DNA from 3 places in the Bacillus luti genome. Region 1 is predicted to be linked to each of the others. Evidence: riboswitches for the same ligand, from Rfam matches in the RefSeq annotation. Region 1 holds a riboswitch; each other region holds the start of a gene.
The links. A riboswitch is a leader RNA that binds a small molecule or an ion and turns the genes downstream of it on or off. The one in region 1 is predicted to bind S-adenosylmethionine.
Positions count from the first base shown of each region.

Region 2: another riboswitch for S-adenosylmethionine. It lies ahead of EUC40_RS24135 (methionine ABC transporter ATP-binding protein); the one in region 1 lies ahead of EUC40_RS20825 (LLM class flavin-dependent oxidoreductase).
Region 3: another riboswitch for S-adenosylmethionine. It lies ahead of metK (methionine adenosyltransferase); the one in region 1 lies ahead of EUC40_RS20825 (LLM class flavin-dependent oxidoreductase).

Region 1 is NZ_CP040336.1:4,106,207-4,111,204, forward strand. It holds gene EUC40_RS20815 (LysR family transcriptional regulator) at 1-259, shown strand, start outside; gene EUC40_RS20820 (ATP-grasp domain-containing protein) at 517-1,473, opposite strand; gene EUC40_RS20825 (LLM class flavin-dependent oxidoreductase) at 1,466-2,524, opposite strand; SAM riboswitch class I at 2,607-2,713, opposite strand; gene EUC40_RS20830 (hypothetical protein) at 2,970-3,176, shown strand; gene EUC40_RS20835 (sensor histidine kinase) at 3,375-4,745, opposite strand; gene EUC40_RS20840 (response regulator transcription factor) at 4,742-4,998, opposite strand, start outside.
Region 2 is NZ_CP040336.1:4,786,059-4,791,056, forward strand. It holds gene EUC40_RS24120 (HXXEE domain-containing protein) at 1-50, shown strand, start outside; gene EUC40_RS24125 (MetQ/NlpA family ABC transporter substrate-binding protein) at 223-1,065, opposite strand; gene EUC40_RS24130 (methionine ABC transporter permease) at 1,087-1,752, opposite strand; gene EUC40_RS24135 (methionine ABC transporter ATP-binding protein) at 1,742-2,761, opposite strand; SAM riboswitch class I at 2,885-2,989, opposite strand; gene EUC40_RS24140 (cysteine hydrolase family protein) at 3,222-3,785, shown strand; gene EUC40_RS27085 (hypothetical protein) at 4,016-4,165, opposite strand; gene pruA (L-glutamate gamma-semialdehyde dehydrogenase) at 4,351-4,998, opposite strand, start outside.
Region 3 is NZ_CP040336.1:606,833-611,830, reverse strand. It holds gene EUC40_RS03180 (molybdenum cofactor guanylyltransferase) at 484-1,086, opposite strand; gene EUC40_RS03175 (MogA/MoaB family molybdenum cofactor biosynthesis protein) at 1,083-1,592, opposite strand; gene EUC40_RS03170 (hypothetical protein) at 1,695-1,910, shown strand; gene EUC40_RS03165 (hypothetical protein) at 1,926-2,105, shown strand; gene EUC40_RS03160 (hypothetical protein) at 2,112-2,291, shown strand; gene metK (methionine adenosyltransferase) at 2,333-3,532, opposite strand; SAM riboswitch class I at 3,702-3,823, opposite strand; gene pckA (phosphoenolpyruvate carboxykinase (ATP)) at 4,052-4,998, shown strand, end outside.

The sequences.
Region 1 (4,998 bases):
AGAAACGGCTCGGGTTCATCTCAATATTCAATTTGAAACCGGCGATGATCATGTAATTGTCGCGATGGTGGAGAATGCACTTGGGATCAGTGTCATGTCTGAACTTGCATTACAAGGACAAAGCGAAAATGTTACGATTGTAGAATTGGAAGACAGACCTACACGATCACTTGGACTGTCGCTCACTTCAATTAAACACGCATTACCAGCTGCAAAACGGTTTATCGAACATACCCAAAAATGGCTGGATGGAGAGTAAGTATATCGGCAATCAAAACAAAATCAACAGTTCAGGAATGATTTGATTGTTACGTTTTCTTATTCTAATTGTTATAGGGATATTGTGCTACTTTACTTGCGAATATATATAAAAGAGAAATACAACATACAAACAGCCAAAGTTCCTCATTGAAACTTGGGCTACTTCTTATACTTTTCGTTCTAGTGTAAAAACCATCAGGACTTGGCCATACGATCACTATAACTAAAAAAGGATTTTCACTAGAACCTTATCTATTATTTAACTGATTCTACTTGTTTTTCTAATTCTATTCCAAGGAATTTAGCAAGCTCAAGCATGCCAAATTGACTCGCTACAGACTCTGCATCAGAATTATAGTTTGTGTTTGTATTAATATCATACGTATAAATTGTTCCATCCGAGCTGCGAATAAATTCAATACCAGCAACAGTAATTTCATTTTCTTTCAAAAATTCTTTGTACTGTTCAATGATTGGCTCGTGGAAGTCCGATATAATTTCAAATTTTGTTGGCGTCTCTTTCTTACTCTCTTCTCCTACTGGGCAAAAAGCATCTTGAATCGAGCATGCATCTGCTGGACAAAGCTCGAATCCTTCTGATGTATCTACTTTAACTGCATATACAAACTGGCCGCCTACAAACTCACAACGTGTAATATATGGTTCTGGCGCTTCAATATATTGCTGGATTAAAGTAATTCCATCAATCGGTTCTTCAAACGCCGGACCGTCCAAATATTGTTCTAAAGCATTAATGGAATGAAACAGTTGAACACCAAGGCCTTTCCCTGCGCGGTTATGCTTTGTAATGAACGGTACTTCCCCTAACTCCCTTGCTGCTTTTACTATATGATCACGGCCAACAGCACCAATTGTTTTCGGCACTTGTATCCCAAATTTTCTTAATGCTGCATATTGATTTAATTTACTTACTTCAAGGCGTAACGCTCGAGACCCGTTAAATACTGTTCGCCCGTATCCCTCTAGCCAAGCAAGAACACCTTCAGTCAATTCAGGTGCATATCGATGTCCTCTCGTATGTGAAGAGGCACTCATGCGGCTATAAAAAACACCTTGGGGAGGCTCTTGTTCTAACGGAAGTGTTCCTTCATTTAAAAACCATTCCTCATACGGTAACTCCAGTTCTTCCAACCTTTTCACCAAATGATCCGTCCATTCCTTATTCTCATGTAATATGTAAATTTTACTCATTTGTAATCAATTCCTTTCTTTTTGCTTCAACTAATGGCATCACTTTTTCAGAAAATCGTTTCATCTCTTCAAGCTGTGGCGAAAATTGTAAAAGTAATAAAGTAACACCCACTTTTTCAAAAGCGAGTATCCTTTCTGCAATTTTCTCTGGTGTTCCAATTAAATTAGGACGTAACCCGCGATTAGATACAGAATAATCATTGAGCTTCACTTGCTGTTCCAAATGCGATTTACTAATAAAGTCTTGGTAACCCGCATAACCTAAAGCATCGTCTTTCACATCCGTTATGCGTCTCCATTCTTCTAGTGCCTCTTCTTCTGTATCACGACAAATGACGTAAGCCGCAAGCCCGAATGACTGTAATGGCTCCTCTGTGACTTTCTTTCTACGATTCTTCATATCTTCTATTTTCACAGATACTTCTTCCACTGTTCCCCCGTGCATTACATATGCATCCACGTGATTTACAATGACCTCTTTTCCTCTCTCACTCTCACCACCTGCATAAAGCTTAATGCCTTGTTTCTGCACCGGTTTTGGACTTAAATGTGTATGATGAAGCTCATAAAAGTCCCCTTTATAAGAAAACTCTTCTTCTTTCCAAAGTTCCTTCAAAATTGTTACAAATTCCTCTGTGCGATCATATCTTTCATCATGTGCGGTAAATACTCCGCCATACTGCCTCGCTTCTTCTTCCCACCATGCTGAAACTACATTCAATGTAAAACGGCCATTACTTAATTGATCAATATTCGCTGCCATTTTCGCTGTAACTGCTGGATTGTGAAAACCGGGTCTTACAGCTGTCATGATTTCTAATCGATCCGTTACTGCAGCAAGTGCTGCCGCAGTTGTCCACGCTTCTAAACTTGGTGCTGACACACCTTTTATATCATTTAAGTTTAATTCTGCAATAAGTGTTGTTGAAAAACCTAATTGCTCTGCCGCTTGCGCTGTTTGTTTTGCATACTCAAACGTAGGCGGCATAGATTCATCATCTACATTTCGAAGCCATCCCCCAAAAATCGGTAACCAAAAACCATACTCCACTACATACTCCCCCTTCATCTCTTAGCCATAAAAAAAGCTACTCTTATTCAAATAAGAGTAGCCTTCTTGACTAATTGAACCGCTCTTATCTTTCAGGTGTTTCTTCACCTGCAGGAATTGGCACCTTTCGTCTCACACGAGGTTGCCGAAGTTTCATAGGGCCCGTCCCTCCACTTCTCAACATAAGAATTGTTTGATTTTCATTCATTATAATCGTCAGAATAATAAAAATCAATTTTTAATACTTATTTTTCCGATACACATTAAACGATATGTGGGAAATCATATTGTTATAGAGATTTATAGGGGTATTATATTGTTTTACTTACGAATATATAAAGGGGTATGTTGTATCATGTCGAAAACATCATTTATAACTAAGTTGCTTTACTTCTACCGTAAAAATACACCAAAATAAATATCAACTTCAAGAGGTGTGAATACCATGAAAAATAAAAGATGTGACAATTGTGGTTCTACTAATTTTAAAGAGGGACGAGTTGGAAACGCCTATCATGCGTATGTTTGCGACGATGAACATAGTAGGTTCTTTTCAGGAGGAAAGAGTTCAAAACTATTAACCACATTTTGTTTAGAGTGCGGTGAAGTAAAATCTTTTAGAGTGGAAAAACCGGAGAAATTTAAAGAATAAAATACATTCAAGACCCTCAAATTCTGCTGTAAAGGATCTTCTTTCTCGTTTCGTGTAGCCTATTAAAACACTAAACACCTTTTGAATGCCCTCCATTGATTAAATTCTTTCCAAACATACAATTAAACAACGTGAATTCCATAGTTATTAGGAATTCACGTTGTTTTAGTTTTTTTATATCGCAATTTAACCCTTATACTATCGTTTTTCAATCGGTAGTTTAAATGTAAAAGTACTGCCTTCCCCTAATTTACTTTCAACGGTAATTTCTCCTCCGTGTAGTTCGACAATCCATTTTACCATCGACAATCCTAAACCTGTGTTTCCAATGTTTGAAGATGTTCGTGCTGCATCAACTCGATAGAAGCGTTCCCATATTTTCGTAATATGTTGCTCGCTGATGCCTATACCATTATCGGAAACTTTACCTATTATGTTTGTTCCATCACGGAACAGTTGTATATTCACACTACCATTCGCTTTGCCATAAGCAATCGCATTCGTTAGTAAATTCATTAATAAACGCATCATCAACGTTTGATCTGCTTTAATAAACAGGTCTTCCTCTATATTTGTTGTTATATCAATCGAGGCTTCTTGAACCATTAATGAAAGCTCTTCTACAACGATTTCCGTTAATTCACTCATATTGATACATTCAAATTGAAAAGTATCATGCTTTCCTTGGTCAACTCGTGCTAATAATAAAAGTTGCGAGATTAACGAGGACATTTTACTTGATTGCCTTAAAATCACTTCTAAAGATTCTTCCATTTCTTTCGGATTATTCCTCTGCGATAAGGCGTATTCGCATTGGGAAATAATAACAGATGTTGGCGTTCTTAATTCATGAGATGCGTCAGATGTAAATTGTTTTTCACTTTCGAATGACTTCTCCAATCGCTCAAACATGTTGTCAAAGGTTTGTGCTAAATGATAAATTTCGTCTTTCGATGAACCTTGTAAATTAATTCTCTTCGAAAGGTCTTTACCATCACCAATTTCACTGGCTGAATCACTCATTTGTTTCACAGGTCGAAACGCTCTTTGTGTAATAAAATATCCTCCCACTGCCGCAATGAGAATAAGTAATGGGAAAGAGATGAGTGTTACCACAATAAGCGTATTCATCGTTGATGATAATTGGTTCATCGTCATTATTCCACGAACCCAGACTTGCTCATCGCCGTCTGCATTATGGAGAAAATCATATACTATCCATTCTTTATTACCATTTTTAATAGTTCGTATTTCATCGGATTTAAGCGATACCTTTTTATTAAAGCCGGCCGGACTACTTCCTGCCAGTAGCTCACCTTGCTTACTATAAATGAGAAGATTTACTCCATCTTCTAAAGTTTCAAACTCATCGTCAATCTTTAACTGTCCATGCTTATATTTGATATCTTCAATGCTTTCTTTTACTGTGCTCTTTAATTGATTTTTCATATTAAAAAGTACAACTTTATCTGAAGAAGTTAAAATAAAAGCTAACACGAGTGCCATAATAATTACAACTAACCCCGTATACCAAAGGGTTACTCTCATTTTTATTGATAGTTTTTTCATGATTCTACTCGCAATACGTAACCAGTGCCTCGTACCGTATGAATTAACTTCGTTTCAAACTGGCTATCAATTTTTTTACGAAGGTATCGGACGTAAACATCAATAATATTCGAGCCGCCTTCATAGTCGTAATTCCACACATGTTGCTCAATCTTATCTCGTGTCAACACAACTTCTTTATTACGAATCATATATTCTAAAATAGCAAATTCTTTACTGGAAAGATTGATAACTTGGTCTCCCCTTGTTACTT
Region 2 (4,998 bases), 680 kb from region 1:
CTGTTATAATTTGGATTACCTTACTATTCGCTAGCTACTTTCATTCATAAAAAAAGACCAGGAAAACTCCTGGTCTATCACTCTACTTAACAAACATTGGATTCTACGTTATACAAAATTGGAAGGTACAGAATTAGGGTTTGTTTTGTTTGTTAAGTAGATTATATGTTGAACGAACTAACAGCGGAGGGGTTCCTTCTGCCAGTCCGTTAAACTCAATCATTATTTTACGATTTTTTCAAGCTCATCGAGTGAAAGATCTACTGAAATAGAACCATCATTTGTTTCTTTCTTAATTGCATCTGTTACTTCTTTTGAATGATATAGTTCAATTACTTTTTTCAGTGTTGGATCATCTTTATCTTTCGTACGAGCTGCGAAAATATTAATATATGGCTTCGCATTTTCATTCTTTGGGTCTTCTAAGAAAATTGGATCCTTCGCTGGATCTAATCCAGCTTGACCAGCAACACCGTTATTAATAACTGAAGCTGCTACATCTTTTAATACACGAGGTGTTTGCTGTGCGATAACCGGTGTAATTTTTAATTTCTTCGGATTTTCAGCGATACCACTTGGATCTCCAAATAGACCAAAGTCTTTTTTAAGCTTTAATAACCCAGCTGCATCAAGAAGTTTTAATGCACGTGCTTGGTTCGTTGGATCATTTGGAATCGCAATTTCTGAACCATCTGGAATTTCATTTGCTTTCTTATGTTTTTCAGAGTATAAACCCATTGGTGCAATTTGCGTTGTACCAACAGCTGTAATATCTAACTTATGCTCCTTCTTAAATTGTTCTAAGAACGCAATATGCTGGAATGAGTTTAGTTCAATATCTCCATCAGCTAACGCTTTGTTTGGCGTCGTGTAATCAGAGAACTCAATCAGTTTAACTTTAATCCCTTCTTTTTCAGCTTTTCCCTTTACAATTTCCCAAGCGTTTCCATCCGTTCCAGTTACACCAATGCGAACTGTTTTCTCTTTTGCTCCTGCATCCGAGCAGCCGCTTAACGCTGAAATCCCTACAATCGCTGATAATGCAAATGCTAAAATTTTCTTCATTTTCTTTTCCCCTCTTCCTTTTTATGATCTGCGTAAAAAGACTTTCGCAAAGTAGTTTCCTAAATTTTGAGCTATCTGTACGAGAATAATAAGTAGAACAACCGTTACGAACATAACTGATGTATCAAAGCGTTGATAACCGTATGTCATTGCTAAGTCGCCAAGGCCACCACCGCCGACAAGCCCAGCAACTGCTGAAAATTCAATTAGACCAACTGTCATAAACGTGACACCTAAGATTAATGGTGCTAACGCTTCTGGCACGAGAATTTCAAAAACAATTCTAAGTGGTGAAGCACCCATCGCTTGCGCTGCTTCAATTACCCCTTTCGGAACAGAAACAAGGTTTGTTTCAACCATTCTAGCAATACCAATTGATGCAACTAACGTCATTGGAAAGATCGCTGCTGCTGTTCCAATTGTCGTTCCGATAACACTTCTTGTTAGCGGACTTAAAGCTACTAAAAAGATAATAAATGGAACTGGACGAATTGTATTAATAATGACATTAAGAATTGAAAAGACCCATTTATTCTCTAAAAAGTTTCCTTTACGCGTTACATATAAAAGTAAACCTAGAGGTATACCGAGAATTGTAGCGAATATAAGGGTTACAATTACCATTAAGAGGGTATCCCCCGTCGCATCTAATATACGAGGCCAAAATATACTCCAATCAACTCGCATGAGCTTCTACCTCCTTAAGCTGCACTTGCAGTCTTAGATGTTGTAATGCTTTTTGGATTTCCTTCTGCTCACCTTGCAGCTCTACAAGAAGATTTCCAAATAGCACATTTTGAAGTTCAATAATATTTCCGTACAGTACATTTACATCAACGTTATAGTTTTTTGCGATATAAGATAGTACAGGCTGTCCTGTCTCCTCACCAGTAAAAGTTAAGCGGTAAATCTGTCCACCATTTTGAATTTTCGCTAGAACACTTTCTGGTAAATGATCATTAATAACAGAACGTACAAAGTTTTGAGTCGTTTTTGTTTTTGGTTGTGTGAACACGTCAAACAGTTTTCCTTCTTCAATTACTTTTCCTTTTTCCATCACAGCTACACGGTGACAAATTTCTTTCACAACGTGCATTTCATGTGTAATAAGAAGAATTGTTAAATTGTACTCTCTATTTACCTTCTTTAATAAGTTCAAAATCTCTGTCGTTGTTTCTGGGTCTAAAGCTGATGTTGCCTCATCACATATAAGGATATCTGGTGATGTCGCCAGCGCTCTTGCAATCCCAACACGTTGCTTTTGTCCACCCGATAATTGCTCTGGATAATAGTTTGCTTTATCTTCTAATCCTACAAACTTCAACAGTTCATTTACTCTTTCTTTTATTTCATTCTTTGGTACTTTCGCTAACTTTAATGGGTAAGCAATGTTCCCAAACACTGTTCTTGAATTAAATAAATTAAAACTTTGAAAAATCATTCCGATTCTCTGTCTTAGCTTCCGTAAATCTTTCGTCGATAATGATGTAATATCTTTATCATCTATCGAAATCGTTCCTGCCGTCGGTCTCTCTAACATATTTACTAAGCGTAACAATGTACTCTTTCCAGCGCCACTAAAACCGATAATGCCAAAAATTTCACCTTTCTCAACGGATAACGTTACATCCTCCACCGCATGAACAGATTGCCCACCTGATTCATACACTTTACTTACGTTGTTAAAAGAAATCATTTTCTTCCCTCCTATATGCTGTAAAAACTTGAAGTAGAGCTTTCGAGGTAAAATAAAAAGTGCTCTCCTTCTTATCAACCATAAAGATAAGAAGGAGAGCACTTATATGTACTCGGTCACATCTTCTCATCTTCCAAGCCTATAAAGGCTTGCTGGAGTTAGCACGGTATTTAAAAACCCGTTGCTGAGGTATCGTAGGGCCAGTCCCTCCACCTCTCTGGATAAGAATGTATCGATTTAATTGTCGTTTAATTAATTCTCATTATAGAACTCAGAATAATGGGAGTCAACATATTTTTTAGAAAAATATTAATTATTTCTTTATTAAAATTTTTAGATTATAAAATATCAATTTTAAAAGTTATGTAAAATTCCCTCTTCGCATATTTTTAAAAAGGATAATCTTCTCTACGAATTGAATAACATTATTTGAATATGAAACTTGGAGGAAGATAAATATATGAAAACAGCTCTTTTACTCGTTGATATTCAAAATGATTATTTTCCACATGGAAAGATGGAATTGCGTAATCCAGTAGAAGCAAGTGAATATGCTAGTCAACTGCTCCAGTACTTTAGAAAGGACAACAAACCTATTTTTCATATCCAACATGTAGCTATAAAAGATGACGCTACTTTTTTTCTACCAAATACAGAAGGTGTACATATTCACGAAAATGTTCGTCCGCTTAGAGAAGAAACGGTTATACTCAAGCACTATCCAAATAGCTTTCGAGAAACGAATCTTCTAGAGCAATTACAACGTTTAGACATTAAACACGTCGTCATATGTGGGATGATGACCCATATGTGTATTGATGCTACCGTAAGGGCTGCCTTTGATTTCGGCTTGCAATGTACTGTTATACATGATGCTTGTGCTACAAAAGATCTTTCTTTTAAAAACGCTACTATACCAGCCGTTTATATTCATAATACAATTTTAGCTAGTTTAAATGGCGTATATGCAAATGTAATGAGTACAGAGGAGTTTTTAGCTACAAAAAAACACTCTCTTCAGTGAGCAAAACCGAAAAGAGTGTTTCTTGTCAAACCATAGATTTTCTTTCAAATTGTATTATACAGGAAATCCTTAAAATGAATACTAAAAAATGTGACTAATGAGTCAACTTTTCTCGTTGTTTTGTTTCTATTTACATGTTTATCCCGCTATTAATAGGGTTTAGCTAGTTCCACTTAACAAACGGTAATATGTGGTAATTGATTCTGATTCAAATTGACTAGTCTTTCCTATTACTTATCTGTTTGTTCTTGTTTCTTTTTCAAATACTCCGCACGCAATTTTTCAATTTGCTGCTTTTTATCAAATTTGACAGGCGTCTGTTTTTCATGAAACTTTGCAACAGCTACCTGGCCTTTGTAATCTAATTGATATTTTCCCACTTTGTTCACCTACTTTTCTTCTCTTTAAAGAGAATCTATTCAACAAATATAATATACCTTATTTTACTGAAATAAACCTTATTACTTAATTAGTTTTTCTACTGATATCTATCTTAATCCACATATAAAAAGTTTTTCAAAAAAAAGAGATCTTCGCAGACTGCGAAGATCTCTTCTACTATTTCTTATAAAGTTTCAGAAGTAGTTTTTGCTTGCATGTGAAGTGCTAAGTAGTCAGGGCCACCAGCTTTAGAGTCTGTACCAGACATATTAAAGCCACCGAATGGTTGGTAACCTACGATTGCACCAGTACATCCACGGTTGAAGTATAAGTTACCTACGTGGAAGTCTTCACGTGCTTTTTCAATATGGTCACGGTTGTTAGTAACAACAGCACCTGTTAAACCGTATTCTGTATTGTTTGCAATTGCAAGTGCATGATCAAAGTCTTTTGCTTTACAGAATGCTACTACTGGTCCGAAGATTTCTTCTTTCATTAAGCGAGCATCTTCTGCAACGTCAGCAACGATTGTTGGTTGGATGAACCAGCCTTTAGAATCGTCTCCTTCGCCACCTGTTAAGATTCTACCTTCTTCTTTACCAATTGCAACATAGCTCATTACTTTATCAAATGCAGCTTGGTCATTAACAGGACCCATGTTTGTACCTAATACAGCTGGGTTATCAACTGTTAATTCTTTTGTTAATTCAACTGCACGATTTAATACGTGATCGTATACATCTTCGTGGATTACTGCACGAGAACATGCAGAACATTTTTGTCCTGAGAATCCGAATGCTGATGCAACGATAGATTTAGCAGCTAATTCAAG
Region 3 (4,998 bases), 1.7 Mb from region 1:
ATTCTATGTCTATCGTATAGAACTAAAGATGTATATAAAGTGAAACTTTAATCAGTGGGGGTTTTCTTCATCCCCCACTGATTATTAGCCTTCACCAATCGGACTTTTATGGGCAGCCCGACCCCCACCTAACTTCTTTGCTTTCGCTGAATTTTGAGGTGGGGGTCTTACTGCCCATTAAAGCGGGATAAATCAATTTCAAAACAAAAAACTCCCTTCAAAAGACGAAGGGAGTTTTTTACACAATTATAAAATTTCGTTTGCTAAATGATACACAAGGTGAAATATCTATTTATTTCTATATTCATTATATCAAAAAGATACATAACTAAACAGACTTGTAATAAAAACCCATAAAAATTAAAATATGGTTGTACAGTGTTTTTACTGTATGATGATTTTAAGAAATTCCCCTTAAAATCAACTTACTCACATACCTTTATACAGTAATTGTTCCCCAATTTCTGTATATCAAAAAACCTTTCATTCATTTGAAAGGTTTTTTTGAACCTGCGCATATTCTTCTTTCGTATTCACATTTATAAACCAATCTGCATTCGCTTGTACATCTTCACCAGCAATATATTTCACATTGCATTGTGATAAAAGCTGGCCCATACTTCTTTTCTCTTCCTGAAGTAAAGTGTAAATCTTCTCTTTCACACGGTTATGATACGCTGCAAGTAGCGGCTGTTTTCTTCCATTAATAATAGGCACAACCGCATCATACTCATCACTCGTTTGCTCTAGTAAAATGGGAAACCATTCTTGTGAAACATTTGGCGCATCGCAAGGCATAATAGCATACCAATCTGCTTCTATATATTCCATTCCTGATACAATTCCAGCAAGTGGGCCGTTTCCTTTATAATGCGGAATATCTTCTATAACAGGAACTTGTATGAGTTGCTCTACTCGCTCTTTTATATCGGAGTGACTAATGACTACAACTTCTTGCACCGCAGTTGTCATCACTTTCAAAATATGCTCAACAAAAGTACTCCCACCCCAGCTCGCTAGCGCTTTCGGTTCACCGAATCTACTCGACATACCGCCCGCTAATACAATTCCAGCCCACTTACTCATTGGCGATGCAGCTCAAATGTAATATGACCTAATTCCGGTAAAATTAATTTATTCATCGCAAGGCGAACGGCTCCGCTAGATCCCGGCATTGAAAAGACTACTTTACGCCCAATTGTACCGCCAATTGCTCTACTTAACATTGCGCTGCTTCCGATATCTTCTAAATAACTAATCATGCGGAACAACTCACCAAATCCGACAATTTCTTTATCTAATAGAACTGATACCGCTTCAATTGTGACATCACGCTTCGTAATACCAGTACCGCCATTCGTTAATACAACATCTACATCTTCCTTATGATAGCCAGCTAACACTGCTTGCTGAATGCTTTCTTTATCATCTTTTACAATTTCATAAGAAGTCACTGTATGTCCTGCTTCTTTTAACAATTCATGTAATAGTTGTCCGCTCTTATCTGTCTCTTCTGTACGTGTATCGGAAATCGTTACGATCTTGCAGCGCACTTCTTTTGGCGCTTGTTTTTTATGCTCGGTTACGCTCATTTTTCATCTTTCCTTTCATTTAACTTTGTAAAATTATGTATAAATTAAAGAATTCAATATGATACAATATAAGTATATTTATCCATATAAAGGAGTTTTTTTATGTTTTATAACATAAAACGATATGTACCTATTATACCATTCCTTATTATTTTATCCGTGTTTCAATGCATCGCTTACGGATTTGATATAAACTTTTTAAAATTGTATGTGCTTATGCCGGATGGTGGTATTCGTTACTATTTGACTAGCACATTAATTCCTCTCGTACTTGCCTATATATTAGATTTTATTTTTATACGTTCTATCTCTAAATAAGGAGGTCTACATACTATGGAAATTTATAAAAAATTAACAACAACATTCATCCTCTTATTTATCGCTTCCATCACCGTCGGTTTTTCTCTAAAAGGGGCAATCCCATCCGCTACATTAGTGAGCATTATATTCGCAACGCTATTTTTACTATGCAGTGCTTTTTGCGCCGGAAAAGCACGCCAACTGAAAGGTTGATTTTCTATGTTCCGTAAGAAACCAATCCTTTGTAAATCATGTCAAAAAGAAATACAAACGTATGAAAAAGCATGGATTCATATGCCCTTTCCGGCAAGCGGAATGACAAATATGAAAAAGTATATTGAACTAGAAGGAGAAGTACATTGTCATTCATGTATTCAAATAATAAGTAAAATAAAATAAAAAAAGCTTTGCGCTCACCGCGCAAAGCTTTTTTTCATATATTATAGACCAGCTTGCTCTTTTAAAGCTGCAGCTTTGTCTGTACGTTCCCATGTTAGATCTACATCAGTACGTCCGAAGTGGCCGTAAGCTGCTGTTTGTTTGTAAATTGGGCGACGTAAGTCTAGCATTTTAATAATACCAGCTGGGCGAAGATCGAAGTTGTTACGAACTAGTTCTACTAATACGTCTTCAGATACTTTACCAGTGCCGAATGTATCAACTGAAATTGATACTGGTTGTGCTACACCGATTGCGTATGCAAGTTGTACTTCTGCTTTGTCAGCAAGACCAGCTGCTACGATGTTTTTCGCAACATAACGAGCTGCATATGCTGCTGAACGGTCAACTTTCGTTGCATCTTTACCAGAGAATGCACCGCCACCGTGGCGAGCGTATCCACCGTAAGTATCAACGATGATTTTACGTCCTGTTAAACCAGCATCACCTTGTGGTCCACCAATTACGAAGCGGCCAGTTGGGTTAATGAAGAATTTCGTTTCTCCATCCATTAATTCTGCTGGAACTACAGCTTTAATTACATGCTCTTTTAAATCGCGATCGATTTCTTCCCATGTAACATCTGGATGATGCTGTGTAGAAATTACGATTGTATCTACACGTACAGGTTTACCATTTTCATCATACTCAACTGTAACTTGCGTTTTTCCATCCGGACGTAGGTATGATAATGTATCATCTTTACGTACTTCAGTTAAACGGCGAGCTAATTTGTGAGCAAGCGAGATTGGAAGTGGCATTAACTCTTGTGTCTCATTACATGCGAAACCAAACATTAAACCTTGGTCTCCTGCACCAATTGCCTCAATCTCAGCGTCAGTCATTTGACCTTCGCGTGCTTCTAGCGCTTGGTCAACACCCATAGCGATGTCAGCAGATTGCTCATCGATAGATGTTAAAACTGCACAAGTTTCTGCATCGAATCCGTATTTTGCGCGTGTGTAACCAATGCCTTGAATTGTTTCACGAACGATTTTCGGAATGTCTACGTAAGTAGAAGTCGTAATTTCCCCCGCTACCAATACTAAACCAGTTGTTACAGTTGTTTCACAAGCTACACGTGCATTTGCGTCTTTTGATAAGATCGCATCTAAAATTGAATCAGAAATTTGGTCACAAATTTTATCTGGATGTCCTTCAGTTACAGACTCAGATGTGAACAGATGACGTTTTTTTGTCATGTGGTAAACCTCCCTACAGTAATTGTATATATTGTACGGAACTCATCCTTAATTTGCCACAAACTGCGACATACATTTATTCTCCCACACAAGCATACAGAAAAACCTTTCCCACTTTACATAGAGGAAAGGTTTAATTTGCTACTTGCATACTGCTTTTTGCCCTTCGCTCTTATCGTTCGAGACCTGTAGCCTCGCACAGGTTTTAGCACCTATTCACCTGTATTTACCAATACAGATGAGGTTGCTGGGCTTCATCGGGCCTGTCCCTCCGCCAGCTCGGGATAAGAGAGTATCCGTCCCAACCTATACTAAAGAAATGATATTCATTTGTCAATTAATATTCACATTTTCCTGAAAGTTTTTCTCAATAGAGAGAGAATGGAATATTAATAAGGAATTAATACATTCACACAAACAAAAATAAAGAAATAGTATACATTATTTATATAATTGTGTTATACTATTGATGGGGATTACGAGAAATATTTCATTAAATGAAAAGGATGGTATATAAATATGAGTACTGTGAATGTCCAAATTGGTTTACATGAATTATTGAACGGAAGCAATGCACAGATTCAACTAAGTGTTCCGCAATTAGTGGAAAAAGTATTAATGCGAAATGAAGGGAAATTAACTTCGACTGGTGCCGTTTCTGCTTCAACTGGAAAATATACAGGACGTTCTCCTAAAGATAAATTTATTGTGAAAGAAGCATCGGTTGCTGACAAAATTGCTTGGGGAGCTGTGAACCAACCGATTTCTGAAGAACATTTTAATAAATTATATACAAAAGTATTAGAATACTTAAAAGAAAAAGAAGAGTTATTCATCTTCAAAGGATTTGCAGGCGCTGATCGCAACTATCGCCTACCAATTCAAGTTGTTAACGAATACGCATGGCATAATTTGTTCGTACACCAATTATTTATTCGTCCAACTGAAGAAGAATTAACAACTCATGAATCAGAATTTACAATTGTTTCTGCGCCGAACTTCAAAGCAGACCCAGCAATTGACGGCACAAATTCTGAAGCATTCATTATGGTTTCATTCGAAAAACGTATCGTACTGATCGGTGGTACAGAATACGCTGGAGAAATGAAAAAATCAATTTTCTCTATTATGAACTTCTTACTACCTGAACAAGATATCCTTTCTATGCATTGCTCTGCAAACGTAGGTGAAGAAGGCGACGTGGCACTATTCTTCGGATTATCTGGAACAGGTAAAACAACATTGTCTGCTGATCCAAACCGTAAATTAATCGGTGACGACGAGCATGGATGGTCTGATAACGGTGTATTCAATATTGAAGGCGGTTGCTATGCGAAATGCGTAAACCTTTCTCACGAGAAAGAGCCACAAATTTTTGATGCAATCAAATTTGGATCTGTTTTAGAAAACGTTATCATTAATGACCAAACGCGTATCGCAGACTACAACGATACTACTTTAACAGA